2 regions of the Mycobacterium riyadhense genome follow, and region 2 is predicted to be linked to the other one. Evidence: riboswitches for the same ligand, from Rfam matches in the RefSeq annotation. Region 2 holds a riboswitch; the other holds the start of a gene.
What was found. A riboswitch is a leader RNA that binds a small molecule or an ion and turns the genes downstream of it on or off. The one in region 2 is predicted to bind magnesium.
Positions count from the first base shown of each region.

Region 1: linked by a shared signal. The riboswitch ahead of AADZ78_RS11650 (Rv1535 family protein) and the one ahead of AADZ78_RS13495 (PPE family protein) in region 2 are both predicted to bind magnesium.

Region 1 covers NZ_OY970456.1:2,559,988-2,565,078, forward strand. The annotation lists gene AADZ78_RS11630 (carboxymuconolactone decarboxylase family protein) at 1-143, shown strand, start outside; gene AADZ78_RS11635 (PaaI family thioesterase) at 229-663, opposite strand; gene AADZ78_RS11640 (NAD(P)H-dependent flavin oxidoreductase) at 723-1,853, shown strand; gene AADZ78_RS11645 (TetR/AcrR family transcriptional regulator) at 1,850-2,506, shown strand; M-box (ykoK) riboswitch at 2,612-2,781, shown strand; gene AADZ78_RS11650 (Rv1535 family protein) at 3,072-3,311, shown strand; gene ileS (isoleucine--tRNA ligase) at 3,611-5,091, shown strand, end outside.
Region 2 covers NZ_OY970456.1:3,014,767-3,019,857, reverse strand. The annotation lists gene AADZ78_RS13500 (PPE family protein) at 1-909, opposite strand, end outside; gene AADZ78_RS13495 (PPE family protein) at 1,786-2,985, opposite strand; M-box (ykoK) riboswitch at 3,352-3,528, opposite strand; gene AADZ78_RS13490 (PPE family protein) at 3,606-4,823, opposite strand; gene AADZ78_RS13485 (PPE family protein) at 4,933-5,091, opposite strand, start outside.

The DNA of each region.
Region 1 (5,091 bases), 450 kb from region 2:
TGCAGGGCGATACAACGGTTCTCATCGAACTCGTTACGGCGATTGGCTCGTGGCGGATGGTCTCCTCGATCCTGCAGAGCCTGAAAGTCCCGTTGGAAGAAGGGGTGTCCAGCTGGCCACCGGACGGCGTCTCGCCCAGGTGATCTCGCCGAACGTGCGGCCACGGCGAGATTTCACGAGATTTTTCGCGCTGAGTGCGCGCTGGGCGAGGCCGCAAGGCGATGCGGTTCACACGATCCGGTAGGTCTGCACGGCATGGGCGACGATGTTGCCCTCGGGATCGGTAGCGCTGATCTCGGTGAAGATGAGTTCCTTGCGCCGCCGGGCAGTGCGGGCATGACACAGCAGGTCGCTGCGCTTGGCCGCGCCGGTGTACTGGATGCTCATCGCCACGGTCGAGGCCCGTACGCCCTTGTCGAAGTCGTGGTTCGACCATGCGGCTGCGGCACCGGCGGTGTCCATCACCGACGCGATCACCCCGCCATGAAAGTAGATGCCGTCATTGGTGAGGTCTTCTCGGAACGGAAGCCGGATCGTCACGTCGTCGGGTTCGTAGCGTTCGAACACGACACCGAGCCCGCCAATGAATGGCGTGCTCCGCATTAGGTCGCGCACCGCCTGGCGACGCTCGTGCTGCTGCTCGGCGGTCAACGGCTGGGCCATAGCGGGTAGGCTACCGTATTCGATTGACATATCAATCAATAGCTCTTAGCGTCGGCGAAATGCGAACAAGAGTCGCCGAAATGCTCGGTGTGGAGTTCCCGATCTGCGCTTTCAGCCACTGCCGCGATGTCGTGGCCGCAGTGACCAACGCCGGCGGTTTCGGGGTGCTGGGTGCCGTCGCGCACAGTCCCAAGCGGCTGGATAGCGAGCTGAGCTGGATCGAGGAGCAAACCGGCGGCAAGCCGTATGGGGTCGACCTGCTGTTGCCGCCCCGCTACATTGGCGCCGAGCAAGGGGGGATCGACTCGGCGCAAGCCCGCAACCTGTTACCGGAAGAGCACCGCGCCTTCGTCGAGGATCTGCTGGTCCGATACGGGATCACTCAACCTGCCGAGCAGGAGCGCGCACCGTTGTCCGGTGGCGGACTGAACATCGCACCGAAGGGCTACGAGCCGCTGCTGGAAGTGGCCTTTGCCCACGACATCCGGTTGATCGCCAGCGCGCTCGGCCCGCCGCCGAGCGATCTTGTCCAGCGGGCTCACGACCACAACGTGGTGGTGGCCGCCCTGGCCGGCACCACGGAACACGCGCGGCGGCACACCGCGGCGGGCGTGGACCTCATCGTCGCGCAGGGCACCGAAGCCGGGGGGCACACCGGCGAGGTGGCGACCATGGTTCTGGTTCCCGAGGTGGTGGATGCGGTTTCGCCGACGCCCGTGTTGGCGGCCGGCGGGATCGCCCGCGGCCGCCAGATCGCTGCGGCGCTGGCCCTGGGGGCCGAAGGCGTGTGGTGCGGCTCGGTGTGGTTGACCACCGAAGAAGCCGAGACGCCTCCGGTGGTTAAGGACAAATTCCTGGCAGCGAGCTCGTCGGACACGGTGCGGTCGCGATCGATGACGGGCAAGCCCGCGCGGATGCTGCGCACGGCCTGGACCGACGAGTGGGACCGGCCCGACACTCCCAACCCGCTTGGCATGCCGTTGCAGAACGCGCTGATCAATGAGCCACAGCTGCGTATCAACCAGGCGGCTGGCCAGCCGGGCGCCAAGGCTCGTGAGCTTGCGACCTACTTCGTCGGTCAGGTCGTCGGTTCGCTCAACCGGGTGCGGCCGACGCGTTCGGTGGTGCTCGAAATGGTCGAAGAGTTCATCGACACCATCGGCCAGCTCGAGACCCTCGTTGACAGGTGACCAGGACCAGTACCCGGCGGCGCCGGGCGATCAGCGACGAGGAGAAGACACAACGCCGTGAGGAGATCATGGCGGCGGCCAAAAAAGTCTTCGCCGGCAAGGGTTTTCACGCCACCACCATCGCCGACATCGCCAAGCAGGCGGGCCTGGCATACGGGTTGGTCTACTGGTACTTCGACTCCAAGGACGATTTGTTCCATGCGTTGATGGCCTCCGAGGAAGAGGCCTTGCGTACGCATCTCAGCGCGACGTTGTCGTCATTCACCGGCGAAGCAGCGGCGCCGCGGACCTCCTTTCACGCGCCCTTAAAAGCCGGCGTGCAGGCAACCTTCGAGTTCTTCGAAGCCGACAAGGCAACCGTCAAACTGCTGTTCCGTGACGCTTATGCGTTGGGCGATCGATTCGAAAAGCATCTCGGCGGGATTTATGAGCGATTCATCGATGACATCGAAACCGTCATCGTCGCTGCTCAGGAGCGTGGCGAGGTAGTGTCGGCGCCACCTCGAATGATCGCGTACACGGTGGCGGCACTGGTGGGCCAACTGGCGCATCGGCGGCTTAGCACCGACGACGACGTCACCGCAGCTCAGGTCGCGGATTTCGTCGTTTCACTGGTACTTGACGGGCTGCGCCCGCGCACAAGTGGCAGCTGAGCCCTGGCCAATGGCTGTCAACCCGCATCGTGGAAGCGTAAAGATTCGAACATGCGGCCCGGATGATGTTGACCGAGTCGGATAGGTCGTGCATGATCGGTCAGGCAAGCACCTCGTTAGGTGAGGCGGCTACACGAACATAGGCCACTGACCCCGAACGTCGAAAGACGCCCCGGGTCAGGACAGCTCTTCCCGGCTTAAGGGTTGAGCCCAGGTGGCTTCCGGTTTACCGGACACGTCGTGTGGTGCCAAAGCTCTGACGAGTGGGGTGCGGGTTTCCGACAGTGGTCGGTTTTTCCTTCCCCCTTTGTGCACCTAGATCGTGCGGTACCCGCACGCGTCGTGACCGTGAGGAGGTGAGGGACGAATGAGTTCCGGTGATAGTCCGGACCGATATCCGGGCTGTGTTTCGTCCCGATCCGGCCTTCGGCGCGACGTTGTCGACTGAGTCGTCAAACCCAGACATCACGCGCCTTGTAGAGCGGAATCGCTACGGGACGGGACCAGGTCAATTCAGGTCAGTGTCCACATGTTCCACGTTTGATTTTCCGTCCGGGAGGCGATGATGACCGCAGCTCTGTACGACGAAGTAGTAACCGTAGCGCCCGCGCGACAGCTGCACGTGGTGCGCGACGTCCCGACTCAGGCTCCCGCGCCCAAGAAGGCGGCGCGGCAGAACGACACCCGGCCGTTCGGCGCCGGCGGCGACCCACTGGTCGAGGGGGCCGCTCGCTTGCTGAGTGTTCCGCTGCGGCACATGTACGCCGCGCTGTGGCGTGTCGGGCTTCTCGAGATCCAAGCCTGAGTCCAATGGCTAGTGTGCATTCTGGGCTCCAAGGGGCTACCCGACCGCAGGCGTAGCCCGCGGCCAGGTAGCCCCTTGGAGCGCTTCAGTAGAATCGGCCTATCGGCATCGATCCGGCTATCACCGGGGAGCCTTCGGAAGAACAGCCAGCCTGGCCCAGTAGAGCCGAACGGGTGGGCCCGTCACAGCCTGAAGTTGAGCGGTCACGCGAGAGTGTGGCAAGCGGGGTGGTACCGCGGCGGTTGCGCACCAGCGCATCGTCGTCCCCGGGCCTGACCTGGCACAGGGAGACGACGCACTTGACCGAGAACGCTGACCCCAGGGCGTATCCGAAGCTGGGCGGCGGGGCCCCCGACTTCCCGGCGCTCGAGCTTGGGGTGCTCGATTACTGGACTCGCGACGACACCTTCCGCGCCAGCATCGCCCGCCGGGACGGCGCGCCGGAGTACGTGTTTTACGACGGCCCGCCGTTCGCCAACGGTTTGCCGCACTACGGGCACCTGCTGACCGGCTACGTCAAGGACATCGTGCCGCGGTACCGCACCATGCGCGGTTACAAAGTGGAGCGCCGCTTCGGCTGGGACACCCACGGGCTGCCCGCCGAGCTCGAAGTCGAGCGCGAGCTTGGGATCACCGACAAATCCCAGATCGACGCCATGGGCATCGCCGCCTTCAACGATGCCTGCCGCGCATCCGTATTGCGCTACACCGACGAATGGCAGGCGTATGTCACTCGGCAAGCTCGCTGGGTCGACTTCGACAACGACTACAAGACGCTCGACATCAGCTACATGGAGTCGGTGCTCTGGGCGTTCCAGCAACTGTGGGACAAGGGCTTGGCATATGAGGGCTACCGAGTATTGCCGTACTGCTGGCGCGACGAGACCCCGCTGTCCAATCACGAATTGCGAATGGACGACGACATCTACCAAAGCCGCCAAGACCCCGCCATCACAGTCGGCTTCACGGTGGCAGGTGGTCCCTTGGCTGGTGCCTACCTATTGGTGTGGACGACGACGCCGTGGACGCTGCCGTCGAACCTTGCGGTGGCTGTTCATCCGGAGGTGACCTACGTGCAGGTCAGGGTCGGCGATCGGCGTTTCGTGCTGGCCGCCGAACGGCTGGCCGCCTACGCACGCGAGCTCGGTGAGGAGCCCGAGGTGTTGGGCACTTACCGGGGGGCCGATCTTTTGGGCACTCCATACCTGCCGCCGTTTGCGTTCTTTATGGACTCGCCCAACGCTTTTCGCGTCCTTGGCGCCGACTTCGTCACCACCGAGGACGGTACCGGGATGGTGCACATGGCACCGGCTTACGGTGAGGACGACATGGCAACGACCGATCCGGTCGGCATTGTGCCGGTCACACCTGTCGATTCCAAAGGCCGCTTTGACGCCACCGTTCCGGACTACCAGGGCCAGCACGTCTTCGATGCCAACCCGCAGATCATCCGCGACCTGAAGAACCAGAGCGGTCCGGCGGCGGCGAACGGCGCGGTGCTGCTGCGTCACGAGACCTATGAACACCCCTACCCGCACTGCTGGCGATGCCGAAACCCATTGATCTACCGGGCGGTGTCGTCGTGGTTCGTCAGGGTGACCGACTTCCGGGACCGCATGGTGGAGCTGAACCAACAGATCACCTGGTATCCCGAACACGTCAAAGACGGCCAGTTCGGCAAGTGGCTGCAGGGCGCCCGCGATTGGTCCATCTCACGAAACCGTTACTGGGGCACGCCGATTCCAGTGTGGAAGTCCGACGACCCGGCCTATCCACGCAT
Region 2 (5,091 bases):
AGCGATAGGTGCCAATGTCCCGGTGATGGGTTTCGCAGGGGCGTAGAAGGCCTGCAGCCCTTGCGCGTTTTGGGCGTAGGCGTATATCTGACCGAACGACAGGAACGGGCCGCCGGGTATGGAGGTCAGCCCCTGCAGCGAGTACGGCCCGGTGAGGGCCGACATGATTGTGTTCCAGTTCGCGATGTCGGTCGCGAGCCACGGTGGCAGGGTTATCCCTGGCAATCCGGTGGCCGCGGCCGGTGACGCCGTGGTTGTCGCCAGGCTTTGCAGCGTGTTCGGCACCGCAGAGATCAACTGGGATAGCTGCGTCGTCAGCTCTGAGCCGGTAGCGGTCCCGGCGGATTGGGCCACCGCGGCCCCTTGCGTGGCCGCCGCCGACGGATTGGTGGTTTGCGGTGGCTCGGTGAACGGCGTCAACTCCGACGCGGTCGCAGACGAAGCGGCGTAGGCGTACATCGCGGCGGCGTCCTGCGCCCACATTTCGGCGTACTCGGCTTCGGTAGCCGCGATTGCCGGGGTGTTCTGTCCAAATATGTTGGTGGCGATCAGCGTCATCAACAACGCCCGGTTTGCGGCAATCAGCGGTGGGGGCACCGTCGCGGCAAACGCCGTCTCATACGCCGCGGCGGCGATCTTGGCCTGCGTGGCCGCCTGTTCAGCCTGAGCCCCCGTGGCGGTTATCCACGCCACATACGGAGCGGCCGCAGCCGCCATCGTGATCGAGGAGGGACCCGTCCACGGGCCGATGGTCAGGCCCTCAATCGTGGAACCATATGAGGCGGCCGTGGCCTGTAAGTGCATGGCCAACTCATCCCACGCCGCAGCTGCAGCCAACATCGGTCCGGACCCCGCCCCTACATACATCCGCCCGGAGTTGATTTCCGGCGGGAGCGCCCCGAAGTCCATATGTGTTACCTCCGGTCCCCTATACGGCCGCCATGGTAATCACGGCCCCCTGGTTCTGCATACAAATCGATGTGGCTCTTATGAAACTCAACAGATACACAAATAATGTGCTGTGAGTGATTTCACAATGTTTTAGTGACGACAAACCGCACGCTCCGGGTTCGAAAGATCTGTTGCGGTAAGCATTTCCTCCCCCTTTTTAGGCTTCTGACCTACGCTACAAACATGTTGCGGAGAAATTATTTGCATAGCGTTCCGCTCACGTAAGCGAAATGTAAACAGTCGGTGTCACCGTTCGTTGACCACTTGTGAGACGGGCGTGCAGCTATCGCCTTGGCACGCTATACACCGTGGTCACAACGATGATCAGTGGCCCTCCCGCAATCGGGCAAAGGTCGATTCAAGTGTCTACAGCTCATTGCCTCCACTCGCATTTTGAGATGTGCGAAAGAAAGGCATTTCACTCCGTCAATCGCGTATTATTGCGACCCCCTTTTTTCGCCATTTAAAAATGCTCGGAGGCTTAATAATATGTGCCACTGCTGCGTCGCCGCGGTAGGGCTTCGGAGCGGGCGGACGATATTGGCCAAGGATATCCAGCGGTATTGTCATTGCAATCGGCTTATGGTCAGCCACGTGTGCCCTGGCATGCCCGTAAATCATCTACAACCGACCCCACAGATGGCTGCGTCAGCACTCGCGAGCGGCGACCTGATGGTCGAAGCACCGAATCGATTGCTGAACGTCGTAACGTGTTCTCCCGATTATGCGAAAGCGTACGCAACACGTCGGGAAACGTATGCCAGTACAGCTGCCATCTAACTGTCTAGTTGCTGGACAGTGCCTGGATGGACGCAGTCCTTGCGGCCCCGCCCGTTATCCGGCGGCCGGTGGGCGTGCCACGAAGGTGGGCCGGAAACCGTACTGGGGCACAGCGCGGCCAAACGGTTGACCGGTCATACTGCCCAAAGGCATTCCGGGCATGCCGGCTGCCATCGCCGGCGGCGGCGCGACCATTGGAGTGCCCCCCAACGCTGAGCCAAGGGGGCCGACCGGCGCGGCGCCGGTCCAGCTTGGCGGCACCGATAGCTTGCCGATGATCCCTGCGTTGCCCGCACCGGCGGAAATCATGCCACCAAGCCCGCCGGGGGATCCGACAGCACCTGCTACCGCGTTGGACGCCGCAGGTGCTGCCGCCGCGGCCATGTCCCCCGCCACATCTCCCATAGCGCCCGCGCCTAGCAAGCTCGAAAGGGTTCCGACGGTGGCACCCGGGGTGAAGAACCCCGTCGAAGTGATGGTGTTCCAAAGGTTGGCGTTGGGTCCCCACGTGTTCCAGAAGTTGTTCCACCAGGGCGGCCCGTTCCCAGTCAGCAGGTTCAGGATTTCTCTCCACCAGGATGTGTTGTTGGAGCCGGTAAGCGTTTGTAATGCGCTGGGCATCGCGGAGATCAGCTGTGACAGCGCGCTCTGCTGGCTGGCGGCCGAGTTGCCGGCGGTTTGGGTAACGGCAGCGGCCTGGGCGGCCAGCCCGCTGGGGTTGGTTGTCTGGTGAGGCTCGACGAACGGGCTCAACTCCGTCGCCGCCGCCGAGGAACCGGCGTAGCCGTACATTGCCATCGCGTCTTGGGCCCACATTTCGGCATACTGCGCCTCGGTGGCCGCGATCGCCGGCGTGTTTTGACCGAGGATATTGGTGGCGATCAGCGTCATCAGTTGAGCCCGGTTGGCCGCGACCATCGTTGGTGGCACGGTTGCGGCGAACGCGGCTTCGTAAGCAGCCGCGGCGGCCTCGGCTTGTGCGGCGGTCTGCTCGGCCTGGACGGCGACGCTGGTCATCCACTCTACGTAGGGGGCCGCGGCGGCCGCCATGGCTGCTGACGCTGGGCCGTACCATTCCTCGCTGGTTAGTGCGGCGAGCACCGAGCCGTAAGACAACGCGGTGGCGCGCAATTCTGCGGCCAACCCGCTCCAGGCTGAGGCGGCGGCCAGCATGGGCCCCGAGCCCGCTCCCAAGTACATGCGGGTGGAGTTGATTTCGGGCGGCAATGCCGCAAAGTCCAGGGCGGCGGTCATTGTTGCCCCCTTCTTCCTAGCTGGCTGAAATGGACTGCCGTGGCACTTGCGCTAACCTCCGGATTGGCGGTGACAAATGACATCGGCCATGATCCTCACGGGAATGACCCAACCCGGACCGGCGCCATTTCCGCGCAGCCCGCTCACGTTTCGCATGGCGAAACGCGAGATCAGGAAAGTGAAGTGCTGTAACGCGGTTCAGATCGCGAAAACGGCACCGGGGTCGGATCGGAACGAAATGGTCGTCGATCTCGGATACGGACTATCGCCGGGACTCATTCCGCTCTCACCTCCTCAGGGCCGGGGCACACGGGGATGCCGGGCACCGCGCACACAGGGATGAGGGCCCATCGCAAAGCGATCGGGCGGGCACCCCTCTCGTCAGAGCTTTGGCACCACACGGCGTATCTGGCTGGTCAAAAGCCAGAAGCCACTTGGGCTCAACCCTTAAGCCGGGAAGAGCTGTCCTGACCCTGGGCGTCTTTCGACGTTCGAGGTCAGTGGCCTATATCCGTGCAGACGCCTCACCTAGCGAGGTGCATACCGGGCCTATCGTGGCACTCGGAGCGATGGGAGTCAACTCGACGCGCTCGGAGCCGTCGGGCGGCCGGCAGTCCCGATCAGCCGCCGGCGGGCGGACGCGGCATGATCGTCAGCCGGAATCCGTATCGGGGACCATTGCCAAAACTACGCGCGTAACCAGCCGGCATGCCGGGCACACCGGGCACGCCCGCAGTCTCAGGCACAGCAGCGGTGCTGGTCGAACCGGTTGCCGAGACTGCGGCACCGGCGGGATTTGCCACCTCGGCGGCCGCGGTCCAGCTCGGTGGAACAGACAGTCGCCCCACCAGGGCCGCCTGGTTCGTGCCGGCCGCAACTCCCCCCAATCCCGGCTGAGTGCCCGTCGCCCCGGTCCACGTGGGGTTGCCGGAACCGGAGCCCATGGGCGGTAAGGAGACCTGCTCCGTATCGCCGAGAGCCACCGCATTGACATCGGCCAGCGCACTCGTGATTGCGGGCATGACCGTTGCGGGAGCCGTATATCCAGCTGACAGCCACCCGTTGGACAGCGCGGAGTTCAGGAAGATCCCGTAAGGGTTCCCATCGGCGCCATCCAGGAAATTCAGGATGTCGGCAAGCAGTCCCGACTGGGTTATGGCATCGAATGGGGACGCTGCCGCAGGTGATGCGAATTCTTGTAAGCTCGCCGGCACCGCGGACATGAGTTGGGGCAACTCCGTTTGGGTAAGGCTGCCAACCACTGAACCGGCCGCTTGGGAGACCGCCGCGGCCTGGCCGGCCGGCCCGGACGGATTGGTGGTCTGCGCCGGTTCGGAAAATGGTGTCAGCGCTGCGGCCTCGGCGGAACTAGCGGCATATGCGTACATCGCCGACGCATCCTGGGCCCACATTTCGGCGTATTCGGCCTCGGTAGCCGCGATCGCGGGCGTGTTTATACCCAGAAAATTGGTCGCCACCAGCGCCAGCAATCGCGCACGGTTCGCCGCAACCACAGCCGGGGGCACAGTCATGGCGTACGCGGTCTCAAAGGCCACCGCGGCCGCCGCGGCCTGACTTGCTGTCTGCGCGGCCCGCAGGCCCGTGGCGCTCATCCATGTGACATATGGGGCGACCGCGGCGGCCATTGCTGCCGACGCCGGCCCCAGCCAACCTTCACTGACCAACGCCGAGATCACCGACTCGTATGCCGTTGCGGTCAAATGCATTTCGGCGGCAAGGCCATCCCAGGCCGTCACGGCAGCCAACATTGGCGCCGATCCTGGCCCGGAATACATGCGCAGGGAGTTGACTTCAGGCGGGAGCGCCCCGAAATCCATTGCCTGCACCTCCTTTTAGCCGACCTTTAACCGATCGCTCGGCGCGTTGTTGGCTTCGGTGACCGCATACGTGCCAGCACCGACCGCCAAAGTCACGAAGGCCCTTGCGCTATCCAGCGGCTGGTGGGCGTCCCATGACGGTGGGCCGGAATCCGTACCGCGGGGCACTACCGAAGCCGTGCCCGTAAATCCCTGCGGCGGGCATGCCGGGCACACCGGGCATGCCGGCCGCCGCTTCCGGGACGGCGGTGCTGGTCCAGCCGCCACC